3 linked regions of the Rhodopseudomonas palustris genome follow. The protein of the gene in region 2 binds, or shares a complex with, the protein of the main gene of each other region. Links are inferred from orthologs where the notes say so. Each region holds a gene or a part of one and is shown on either strand. Other genes may lie near its edges.

Evidence for each region.
Region 1: the proteins of SR870_RS04650 (region 2) and eno are in contact, whole or in part, in a solved structure (PDB 2FYM), measured with the Escherichia coli proteins. The link is inferred for Rhodopseudomonas palustris from one-to-one orthologs.
Region 3: the proteins of SR870_RS04650 (region 2) and pnp are in contact, whole or in part, in a cryo-EM structure (PDB 9QH0), measured with the Escherichia coli proteins. The link is inferred for Rhodopseudomonas palustris from one-to-one orthologs.

Annotation. Positions count from the first base shown.
Region 1 is NZ_CP140155.1:1,319,805-1,323,526, reverse strand. The notes cover bases 443-3,350. They hold eno (phosphopyruvate hydratase), read right to left. Parts: upstream 2,585-3,350; coding sequence 1,301-2,584; downstream 443-1,300. Other genes in these bases: SR870_RS05810 (glucan biosynthesis protein G), read left to right, coding at 3,303-3,350; queF (preQ(1) synthase), read left to right, coding at 2,715-3,191; SR870_RS05825 (zinc-binding dehydrogenase), read right to left, coding at 443-1,188. In the rest of the region: more of SR870_RS05825, read right to left, coding at 55-442; more of SR870_RS05810, read left to right, coding at 3,351-3,722. UniProt on the Escherichia coli protein: Catalyzes the reversible conversion of 2-phosphoglycerate (2-PG) into phosphoenolpyruvate (PEP). It is essential for the degradation of carbohydrates via glycolysis.
Region 2 is NZ_CP140155.1:1,059,915-1,064,445, forward strand. Bases 1-3,717 are described here. They hold SR870_RS04650 (Rne/Rng family ribonuclease), read right to left. Parts: upstream 3,366-3,717; coding sequence 201-3,365; downstream 1-200. Other genes in these bases: SR870_RS04645 (dicarboxylate/amino acid:cation symporter), read left to right, coding at 1-124. Also shown: SR870_RS04655 (N-acetylmuramoyl-L-alanine amidase), read left to right, coding at 4,065-4,531. UniProt on the Escherichia coli protein: Endoribonuclease that plays a central role in RNA processing and decay. Required for the maturation of 5S and 16S rRNAs and the majority of tRNAs. Also involved in the degradation of most mRNAs.
Region 3 is NZ_CP140155.1:3,844,099-3,847,808, forward strand. The notes cover bases 815-3,710. They hold pnp (polyribonucleotide nucleotidyltransferase), read right to left. Parts: upstream 3,393-3,710; coding sequence 1,236-3,392; downstream 815-1,235. Other genes in these bases: SR870_RS17315 (lipid A deacylase LpxR family protein), read right to left, coding at 815-821. Outside these bases: more of SR870_RS17315, read right to left, coding at 1-814. UniProt on the Escherichia coli protein: Involved in mRNA degradation. Catalyzes the phosphorolysis of single-stranded polyribonucleotides processively in the 3'- to 5'-direction. Also involved, along with RNase II, in tRNA processing.

The sequences.
Region 1 (3,722 bases), 260 kb from region 2 along the record:
GCGAATGATATTCGCTCTCACCCAAAGTGGGACAATTCGCCGCAATCGCGGCAATTATTTGTTCGGCGCGATCAGGAATTTCTCGCCGGTCGCGCGCTTGTTGTAGACCATGATCGCCTTGAGCGAGAGCGCTTCCCTCAGCGACACCACCTGCGTGTAGTGGCTGGCGAATGTGGTCTTGATCTCGGCAGCGACGCGGGCTCGCAGCCTGGCTGCGTCGTCGGCGCCGATCTTCTGCAGGAACGGAAACAGCAGCCAGCCGCCGACCGCCCAGATCATCCCGAAATTGCGCGCGATCTCCGTCGGCCGCGTATCCAGGCCGCCGTAGATATAGACCTGCTTCAGCACGTTCGAGCCGTAGCGGCTGTACTCTTTCGCCGTCTTCCCGATCGCCGCTTCCATGCAGGTCAGGATCTGGCCCGCGAGCCTGCCGCCGCCGATCGCATCGAAGGCGATGGTCGCGCCGGTCGTCTCCAGCGCTTGCGTCAATTCTGCCATGAAATCCGGCGAGGTCGAATCGACTACATATTTCGCGCCGATGTCGCGCAGCAGTTTCGCCTGCGCCTCGCTGCGCACGATGTTGACGAGATCGATACCGTCTTTCAGGCAGATCCGGTTGAGCATCTGGCCGAGATTGGACGCCGCCGCGGTGTGGACCAGCGCCTTATGGCCTTCGCGCCGCATCGTCTCGACCATGCCGAGCGCGGTCAACGGATTGACGAAGCAGGACGCGCCTTCGGCGGCCGTGGTCCCGTCGGCCAGTTGCAGGCAGTCGGCAGCTTTCATGACGCGGTACTGCGCGTACATCGCGCCGCCGATCATCGCCACGGTCTTGCCGAGCAGTGCCTGCGCGCCAGCCGAATTGCCGGCCTTGACCACGGTGCCGGCGCCTTCGTTGCCGACCGGCATCGACTGATCGAGCCGCCCGGCCATCGCCTTCATCGCGCTATCGGGCACCTTGGCCGTGATCACCGGCGCATCGGGCGTGCCCGAGGCCTTGGCGGTCGTCATGTCGGCGGCACCGAACAGCAGGCCGAGATCGGACGGATTGATCGGCGTCGCCTCGACACGGACGACGACCTCGTCGTCACCGGGCTCCGGGATGTCGACCGGCACCAGCGACACTTCGAGTTCGCCGGTCGCCTTGATCAGCGAACGCAGTTGCAGTCCGGTGGTGGCCTCGGTCACGCGTTTTCTCCCTGCTTGTTGTCAGCGCGGCCGCACAGTGCTGCAGCCGCGCGCAGGGTTCAAGGCGAAGTGGCCGTGGCAGCGATCACTTATCGCTGCAGCGGACGCGCCGTCAGCGCAACGCCTTCAGCGCTGCCTTGCCGGCGAAATGCGCCTGGGTGCCGAGCTCCTGCTCGATCCGCAGCAGTTGGTTGTACTTTGACGTGCGGTCGGCACGCGCCAGCGAACCGGTCTTGATCTGCCCACAATTGGTCGCGACCGCGAGATCGGCGATGGTCGAGTCCTCGGTTTCGCCTGAGCGATGCGACATCACCGCGGTGTAGCCGGCCTTGTGCGCCATCTCGACCGCGGCCAGCGTCTCGGTCAGCGTGCCGATCTGGTTGACCTTGATCAGGATCGAATTGGCGTAGCCGTTCTTGATGCCGTCATACAGCCGCGTGACGTTGGTGACGAACAGGTCGTCGCCGACGAGCTGGCATTTGTCGCCGATCAGGCCGGTAATCGCCTTCCAGCCTTCGATGTCGTCCTCGGCCATGCCGTCCTCGATCGACACGATCGGATAGCGCGCCACCAGATCGGCCAGATACTGCGCCTGCTCCTGCGGGCCGAGGCTCCTGCCCTCCGCTTCATAGACGTATTTGCCGTTCTTGAAGAACTCGGTCGAAGCCGGATCGAGCGCGATCATCACGTCCTCGCCGGCCTTGTAGCCGGCCTTGCCGATCGCAGCCATCACGAAGTCCAGCGCGGCGTCTGCCGACGGCAGGTTCGGCGCGAAGCCACCCTCGTCGCCGACATTGGTGTTGTGCCCGGCCTTCTTCAACTCGCCCTTCAGCGTATGGAAGATTTCCGACCCGCAGCGCAGCGCTTCGCTGAAGCTCGCGGCGCCCACCGGCATGATCATGAATTCCTGGAAGTCGATCGGATTGTCGGCATGCGCGCCGCCGTTGATGATGTTCATCATCGGCACCGGCAACGTCCGCGCCGAGGTGCCGCCGACATAGCGATACAGCGGCAGATCATACGACGAGGCGGCCGCCTTGGCGGTGGCGAGCGAGACGCCCAGAATGGCGTTGGCGCCGAGCCGGCTCTTGTTCGGGGTGCCGTCGAGCTCGATCATGGTTTGGTCGATCTGGACCTGCTGCTCGGCGTCCATGCCGCCGAGGGCGTCGAACAGCTCGCCATTGACGGCCTCGACCGCCTTCAGCACGCCCTTGCCGAGATAGCGGCTCTTGTCGCCGTCGCGCAGCTCGACCGCCTCGTGGGCGCCGGTGGAGGCCCCCGACGGCACCGCGGCGCGGCCGACCGAGCCGTCCTCCAGCACGACATCGACCTCGACGGTCGGGTTGCCACGGCTGTCGAGGATTTCGCGGCCGATGATGTCGACGATGGCGGTCATGGATGCCTCACTGAAGATTTACGGGACAAGGTTTGCGCCGCTTCTACAGCATGGCTTCCGGGCCGAAAAGGCCGTCGCACGGATGACGGGCGGGTGACGAAAGGCTAAGACGGCGGCAACGGAGACCGCCATGTCCAGATCGCCCCGCAAGACCCCGAAATCCGCCGGCCTGCAGCTCGGCCGCGCCGTCGCCTGGCCGGCCACGCCGGACGAAGCCCAGCTCGACCGCGTCCCCAATCCGCAGGCCGGCACCGATTATCTGGTGCGCTTCACTGCGCCGGAATTCACCTCGCTGTGCCCGGTCACCGGCCAGCCGGACTTCGCCCATCTGATGATCGACTACGCGCCGGGCGCCTGGCTGGTGGAATCCAAATCGTTGAAGCTGTACCTCGCCAGCTTCCGCAATCACGGCGGCTTCCACGAGGACTGCACAGTGTCGATCGGCCAGCGGATCGCTGCCGAGATCAAGCCGAAATGGCTCCGCATCGGCGGCTACTGGTATCCGCGCGGCGGAATTCCGATCGACGTGTTCTGGCAGACCGGCAGGCTGCCGAAGGGGATGTGGGTGCCGGACCAGGGCGTGGCGCCCTATCGCGGACGCGGTTGAGCCGCCGCGACTGCCGCCCCCGCGTCAAAACAATCAAGCTCAAAGTCGAAGGAACTCAGTTGGTCCAGGAACGTTGCATTGGAACTTTCCTCGGCCAGACGGAGTGTCAAATTGAATCGGCGGCAAGTTCTGACGGGCCTTGCGGCGATTCCGTTGTTGCAATCTCAGGCCAGCACATCGGCTGCTCAGGCGGCGGACAAGCCTCGGGCGTTCGAACCCTCGGTGGTGCGGCAGCTGGCGCGCGAACTGGCGGGCAAGGCCTATCAGGCGCCCGACAGCAAGCTGCCGTCGCCATTGGCGGATCTGGACTATGACGCCTATCGGGCGATCCGCTTCAATCCGGACCGTGCATTGTGGCGCGCAGACCGGCTCCCCTTCCAGATCCAGTTCTTTCATCGCGGCTTCTTGTACAAGAACCGGGTGACGATCTTCGAGGTTGCGAACGGACAGGCGACGCCGGTCCCTTATCGCGCCGATGATTTCTCGTTTGGAGCCACGGCTCCACCATCGTCGGATCTCGACCTCGGCTTC
Region 2 (4,531 bases):
CAACGGCATCGCCACGGTGTTCGTGTCGTGGTGGGAGGGCGAACTCGATCACGACCGGCTGCACGCCAACCTCAACAAGACCATCGACCCGTCCGACGTCGAGACCGCAATCACCACCGGCTGATCAGCCGACCGGTCCCTGAAACGAAAACCGCCCGGCTTTTGACCGGGCGGTTTTTTGTCAGATTACTTGCGGCTGGTCAGTTGCCGCCGCCGAAGCGGCGCGACCACCATCCGGCGCGACGAGGGGCTTCGGAGGCCGGCTCGACCGCGGCCTGCGGCTCCGGCACGTGCTGCGCCTGTTCGGGCTGTTGCGCGGCCGGCTCGATCGCCAGCGGCGTCGAAACCTCCGGCTTCGGCTCCGACGAGCCGAAGTTCACTTTTTCGCGCACCGTGGACCGACGACGTGCGGCAGCCCGCTCGGCCGCGGCATCGTCCTGAGCTGACGGAGTGGACTCCTGGGCAGGAGCCGAGTCAGTCGACTCGCTCTGCACCAGATGCGCCGGCTCAGCGCGTTCTTCCGGCTCGCTGATGGCGGGCGACGACGCAGCCGCGACCGGCTCGGCGGTCTCATCGTCTTCGATGTCAGGCTCGTGCCGCTTGCCGAGCAAGCGTCCGTCCGATCCACCGCCGTCCATGTCGGCTGCAGCCTCGGCGGCCTCCGACGTTTCCAACTCTCCAAGATCGTCGACGATCGAGCCGGAGGCGCCGTCTTCGAGACCTCCCTCGGGAGCGCCACGCCGGCGCCGACCGCCGCGGCGGCCACGGCGACGCGGACGACGTTCGCCGTTCGCCTGATCGGCTCGGGCTTCGCCGTCTCCTTCAGCGCTGTCGGCGCTATCGTCACCGTCTTCGCCGTCGTCCTCGGAAACGGTCTCCACAGCCTCGGGAATCAGGACAGCATCGCCATCCTCGCGTGGCGCGCCCGCTTCACGGGCCTCGCCGGTGCGCGGCCGGCGACGACGGCGGCGCTTGCGCTTGCGGGCGTCGCCTTCGCCTTCGCCCTCGGCGCTGTCGCCGGCTTGCTCGTCGGTCAGGCCGACAGTCTCGTCGGTTTCGATCTCGGCCTCGAACTCGTAGCCCTCGTCGTCTTCATACGGCTCTTCGGCCTGCACCGGGTAAGCCGCGACCTGCGCTGCGAGCAGCGCCTTGGCGGATTCCAACGTGTGGACCTGCTCGCCGCGATCGATCACGAACGACTGCTGTCCGGTGACGGTCGGGTCGGCCATCACCGACAAGGTCACCTTGAAGCCGGTTTCGAGGTCGCGCAGGTGACCGCGCTTCTGGTTGAGGACATAGAGCGCGACATCGGCGCGGGTGCGCACGATCAGATTGTGGGTCGCGCCCTTCATCAGGATTTCTTCGAGGCCGCGCAGCAATTGCAGCGCCACCGACGAGACCGACCGAACGTGGCCGGAGCCGCCGCAATGCGGGCAGGGCTCGGTCGAGCTTTCCAGCACACTGGCGCGGATGCGCTGGCGCGACATTTCGAGCAGGCCGAAATGCGAGATCCGGCCGACCTGGATGCGGGCGCGATCCTGCCGCAGGCAATCGCTGAGCTTGCGCTCGACCGCACGGTTGTTGCGCTTCTCGTCCATGTCGATGAAGTCGATGACGATCAGACCGGCGAGGTCGCGCAGACGCAACTGCCGGGCGACTTCCTCGGCAGCCTCGAGATTGGTCTTGAGCGCGGTGTCCTCGATATGGTGTTCGCGGGTCGATCGACCGGAATTGACGTCGATCGAGACCAGCGCCTCGGTCTGGTTGATGACGATGTAGCCGCCGGACCGCAGTTGCACGGTCGGCGAGAACATCGCGTCGAGCTGGCTCTCCACCCCCATCCGCGAGAACAGTGGCTGGCCGTCGCGATACAGCTTCACCGCGCGCACGTTGCTCGGCATCAGCATGTGCATGAAATCGCGCGCTTCCTGATAGCCGGGCTCGCCGGCCACCTGGATTTCGTCGATCTCCTTGTTGTAGAGATCGCGCAGCGAGCGCTTGATCAGCGAGCCTTCCTCGTAGACCAGCGTCGGCGCCTGCGATTTCAGCGTGACGTCGCGGACCGTCTCCCACATCCGGATCAGATATTCGAAGTCGCGCTTGATCTCGGGCTTGGTGCGCGAGGCGCCCGCGGTGCGCAGAATGATGCCCATGCCCTCCGGCACGTCGAGATCCTGCACCACTTCCTTCAGGCGGGAGCGATCCTGCGCCGAGGTGATCTTGCGGCTGATGCCGCCGCCGCGCGCGGTGTTCGGCATCAGCACGGCGTAGCGGCCGGCGAGCGACAGATACGTCGTCAGCGCCGCGCCCTTGTTGCCGCGCTCTTCCTTGACGACCTGCACCAGCATCACCTGGCGGCGCTTGATGACTTCCTGAATCTTGTACTGCCGGCGCGGCCGGAAGGCGCGCTCGGGAACCTCTTCCAGCACATCGTCGCCGCCGACGGATTCGACGATGTCTTCCTCGGACTCGTCGTCTTCGTCGTCGTCCGCTTCGGAATCCGAGTCTTCCTCGGAATCCATGTCGTGCTCGGCGTCGGTCAGATCGTCGCCGGCATCATCGCCGTGTTCCTGCTCGGCGGCTTCGGCGATCGGGAACGGCGCGTCTTCGGCGTAGCCGCTATTGTCCTCGGGATCGTGCGCCTCGGCTTCCGGCGCGATCGGCGCCGCGCCGGTTGCGAAGTCGGGCAGGGCGGGCTGTTCGCTCGCGACGATACTCGGTGCAACGGCCGGCTCGTCGTGGTGCTCGCCCGAATCGCCCTGATGCTCCCGGCGGTCGGCATCGTGGTGACCGTCATGGCCTTCGGATTCGTCCGACGTCACCTGTGCCGCATCGCCGGCGTCGTGCGCCGGGAACTCGTGCATCAGCCGTTCGTGGTCGGCTTGCTCGTGTCCATCGTCCGTGTGGTTGATGTCTGCGTGGTCGGCGGATTGATCGTGCGGCTCGGCCGCGACGTCAGCCGAAGCCTCGACGATCTCGCTCGTGACCCGCTCGCCATTGCCGCGGCGGCGATGGCTGCGGTGCCGCGACCGGCGACGCGTCGAGCGCTGCTCGCTCTCTTCTTCGGCCTCGCGATGCGCACGCTCGTCGGCCTCGATCAGGGCCTGACGGTCGGCGACCGGGATCTGGTAGTAGTCCGGATGGATTTCGCTGAAGGCGAGGAAACCGTGCCGGTTGCCGCCATATTCGATGAAGGCGGCCTGCAGCGACGGTTCGACCCGTGTGACTTTGGCGAGGTAGATGTTGCCGCGCAGTTGTTTGCGCTGGGCGGTCTCGAAATCAAATTCTTCGACGCGGTTGCCGCGGACCACGACCACCCGGGTCTCTTCCGGGTGGGTGGCGTCGATCAGCATCTTGTTGGGCATTTTTGAACTCTTGGCGGCGGAAAGCGCGCGAGACGGCCAGCGCAAAAGGCGCGGTCGGATAACGCGACGGTCCACCTGATTCGGGGGTGAGGGGAAGGCCGAAACGCACTTCACCGCGCCGTGCCGGCATTGAACCCGAGGCATTGCGCGTGGCGAAGCTGTTGCTTCGCGGCGGCGCGGCCTTTGCGTGGGTCCGGTTCGGCATCGCAATATGGCGCATCAAGCGTCGGCCCGTCTGAACGAGTGGCGGCAAAGCATCCGCCGTGTCTTCTTGCTGAAGGACCGGTCTCGCGCCGAAGCGCTCACCGGCACGAATCATCCGGCCGGAAGGCCGGACTGGTCGGTCATGAAGAGTCTGGACCGTCCCTGGTAGGATAGAGGCCCGGGGACCGGACGCCGCTCGGGCCGAACCGACGCACCTGCCTGGCCGCGCACTGCGCTGACTCGGAGGGGACGGAAAAAACGCAAAATCCCGCTGCTCATTGTCGAGGGATTCCACGCTGCGCCGAAAGGCTGAACGCGACACAACCGGAAGATTAGACCGTCAGCACCAGATACATACGTGGATTGGCTCTCGCTTGCAAGGAGAGCGTCGCTGCCCGGCAACACTGCATCTAATTCGAATCGCATTGCTTAAGCGGCGATTAACCACGCGGTTCTAATGCAGTAAAAGGACCAGCGGACAGGGGCCGGGATTCGTTGCAGGGGCGCGCAAATCATTTTGTTTTGTTCAGCGCAGCTTTTGCGTGCGCTGCAGCATGGATGTGCGCAGTCCCCTCCCGAGGCGGCGCTGTCGAAGCTGGGAACGCCCCTTTGGCTCAAAACGCCGCCGTGCCGGTCCCGAGCGGCTTCCCGATCGCCTCCGACGCCCGTCTTGCAGGTGACGACAAACAGACCCGCTTCATCGTCGATTTCGACAGCAAGGTTCCCGTGCGCGCGTTCACGCTGGCGGATCCCTATCGCGTCGTGATCGACCTGCCGCAGATCAATTTCCGTCTGCCGTCGGGCGCCAATGGCGCAAGCCGCGGCCTGATCAAGGCATTTCGCTACGGTCTGGTGATGCCGGGCGGATCGCGGATCGTGCTCGAATTGGCGGGGCCGGCGAAGATCGCCAGGGCCGACATGCTCGACGCGGCCAACGGCCAGCCGGCGCGGCTGGTGGTCGA
Region 3 (3,710 bases), 2.8 Mb from region 2 along the record:
AAGATGTTGCGGGCGACGCCGCGCGCCTGCACGCCGCCGAACAGCGAGAAGCCCCAGAACGGCGCGGCGGTATCCGGGCTGACGAAATTCGCGCCCGACACGCCGGGACGAATCAGCGTCGGCCCCCAGGTCGTCGACAGCGCGCGACCGAACCGGACGATCGCGCCGGCTTCGCCATAGGTGAAGACGTTGCCGGCCGTCAGGCCGACCGACGGGATGATGTCGGCGCCGAATCCGTTGCCGAACTCGGTGCCGAACTTCCAGCGCCGGTCCCACGCCACCAGCACGCCTGGCTCGTTGCGGAGTTCGTAGCCGTTGATGACGGGCTTGGCCTGATTGAGCAGGCTGTGGAAGCTCGACTGCACCGCCTCCGCCAGCGACGCGCGCCCGCCGACGGCGCCGACCTGAACCTCGAACGAATCGAGCTGACGGCGACCCGTCTCCTGCGCGACGCTGAAGCCGGTGTAGAGCCAGCCGCCGAACGGACGGTCGACGCCCGGCATGTAGGTGCCCCTGGTATCACGGTCCGGCGTGTAGATGTTCTGCGCGAGCGCGATCCATTCGAACTGCTGCTTCACCGAGCCGCCCGGCGCGCCGTAAGTCACCAGCGCAGGACGGACCAGATCGAACACCTGCCCGGCGAGCAGATCGCGCGAGAAATTATCGAACACGAAGGAGAGCCGGAAGCCGGACGTGTAGTCCCGGTCGGTATCGGCTACCGTATCGTTCTCGCCGATCAGCACCGCGCGCTGCGCCAACGCACCCTGCGAGAGCAGCGTCGCGATCGCGACCGTGGCGAGCCTGGCAATCCAACGGCGCATGAGTGATCTCGCGGGAACGTTCGGCGATTATCGGGGCAGAACCCCCGCTCCGCAAGGTCGGCTTGATGCCTGCCGACAACTTAGCGGTGTACTGCCGACATTCGTGTCGCGACGGACACAGCGCGCGCGATTTGTTCCACCGACTGCGGCTCTTCCTGGGTCGAAAAGGGGCGGCCTGTGCGACCGCCCCTGATCACTGGGCAGTCATGCTGCCCATTCGAGTCGCAGTTTGCGCGGCGGCGGCTCATCATCGCCGTCGCCCCATGCGCGGCCGCCGGCGGACGGGGCGGCGGCCCTGATCGCAAGGGCCAAGCAGGCTCCGTTCTGCTGCGACGCCGGAAACGACGAAGGGCGGCCTCGCGGCCGCCCTTCGGGAACTACTCGCGAGGCCCAAGCGGGCCTGCAGCGGACGAACTACTCGCCGGCGGCCTGGGCCGGGGCTTCGCCTTCGGCCTTCTGCTTGGCCTCGAGGTCTTCGCCGGTCTCCTGATCGACCACGCGCATCGACAGCCGGGTCTTGCCGCGGTCGTCGAAGCCGAGCAGCTTGACCTTGACCTTGTCGCCTTCCTTGACGACGTCGGAGGTCTTCTGCACCCGGCCGGAGGCGAGCTGGCTGATATGCACCAGGCCGTCCTTGGCACCGAAGAAGTTCACGAAGGCGCCGAACTCCATCACCTTCACGACGGTGCCCTCGTAGATCTCGCCGACTTCCGGATCGGAGGCGATCGACTTGATCCACTTGATGGCAGCCTTGATCGACTCGCCATCGCTGGAGGCGACCTTGACGGTGCCGTCGTCCTCGATGTTGACCTTGGCGCCGGTCTTCTCGACGATCTCGCGGATCACCTTGCCGCCGGTGCCGATCACTTCACGGATCTTGTCGGTCGGGATCTTGAAGGTCTCGATCCGCGGCGCGTGTTCGCCGAGCTCGGCGCGGGCGCGGTCGAGCGCCTTGGACATCTCACCCAGGATGTGGATGCGGCCGTCCTTGGCCTGGCCGAGCGCGACCTTCATGATCTCCTCGGTGATGCCGGCGATCTTGATGTCCATCTGCAGGGAGGTGATGCCCTGATCGGTGCCGGCGACCTTGAAGTCCATGTCGCCGAGATGATCTTCATCGCCGAGAATGTCGGAGAGCACCGCGAAGCGCTCGCCTTCCAGGATCAGGCCCATCGCGATGCCCGCGGTCGGCCGCTTCAGCGGCACACCGGCGTCCATCAGCGCCAGCGAGGCGCCGCACACCGACGCCATCGAGGACGAGCCGTTCGACTCGGTGATCTCGGAGACGACGCGGATGGTGTAGGGGAACTCGTGATGCGGCGGCAGCACCGGACGGATCGCGCGCCACGCCAGCTTGCCGTGGCCGATCTCGCGGCGCTTGGTACCACCGAGGCGGCCGGTCTCGCCGACCGAGTAGGGAGGGAAGTTGTAGTGCAGCAGGAACGTCTCTTTGTACGTACCTGCCAGCGAATCGACGTACTGCTCGTCTTCGCCGGTGCCGAGCGTGGTGACCACCAGCGCCTGGGTCTCACCGCGGGTGAACAGCGCCGAACCGTGGGCGCGCGGCAGCACGCCGGCTTCGGCGATGATGCTGCGGACGGTCTTGCTGTCACGGCCGTCGATGCGCTTGCCGGTGTCGAGGATGTTCCAGCGAACGATCTTGGCCTCGAGCTCCTTGAACACGCCGCCGATACGCTGCTTGTCGTATTTCGGCTCTTCGCCTTCCGGGAAGAAATGCGCGATCGCCTTTTCCTTGACCTTGCCGACCGCGGCGTAGCGCTCCTGCTTGACGGGAATCGCGTAGGCGGCGCGCAGCTCCTGCTCGACCAGGCCGAGCATTTCCTTCTCGATCGCCGAATCGTCGACGACGGTGAGTTCGCGCGGCTCCTTGGCGGCTTTCTCGGCGAGCTCGATGATCGCGTCGATCACGGGCTGGAAGTGACGGTGACCGAACATCACCGCGCCGAGCATGATTTCTTCCGACAGCTCCTTGGCTTCGGATTCGACCATCAGCACCGCGTCCGAGGTGCCGGCGACGACCAGCTCGAGCTGGGTCTCGGGCATCTCGTCGAGCACCGGGTTGAGCACGTATTCGTCGTTGATGAAGCCGACGCGGGCGGCGCCGATCGGACCCTTGAACGGCGCGCCGGACAGCGTCAGCGCTGCCGAGGCGGCGACCATCGCCAGAATGTCCGGATCGTTCTCCATGTCGTGCGACAGCACGGTGACGATCACCTGGGTCTCGTTGCGCCAGCCGTCGGCGAACAGCGGACGGATCGGGCGGTCGATCAGGCGGGAGACCAGCGTCTCCTTCTCGGTCGGACGGCCTTCGCGCTTGAAGTAACCGCCGGGAATGCGACCGGCCGCGTAGGTCTTTTCCTGGTAGTCCACGGTCAGCGGCAGGAAGTCGACGCCTTCGCGCGGCGTCTTGGCGGCGACCACGGTGGCGAGCACGATGGTCTCGCCATAGGTGGCGACGACGGCGCCGTCGGCCTGGCGCGCGACCTTGCCGGTCTCGAGCTTGAGGGGACGCCCACCCCAATCGATTTCGACGGAATGCTTATTGAACATCGGGTGTCTCTTTCATCGTTTTCCGCGACGACCGGACGCCAGATACCAAAAGACCATGCGCAAGATTGCGGGACGCTGGCGACCCGAAGGTGCGAGCAGCGTCCGGCGATCCTGCCATGGTCTCGAGGTGGAAAATGGCGTTCAGTCCTCCCGGGTGCGGGCGGCGGGACCTTCGAGGTCCTCGGCCCACGGGGCGGGCCTGATCGGCCCGTTGACGGCCCAGCCGCCGGATGCGGCTGAGCAAACACACAGGCGAACTCAGAGCGCCTGTGTGGACGGTTCGGCCGGACGCGGCGGGCGGCAGCGGCGATCCGCTGC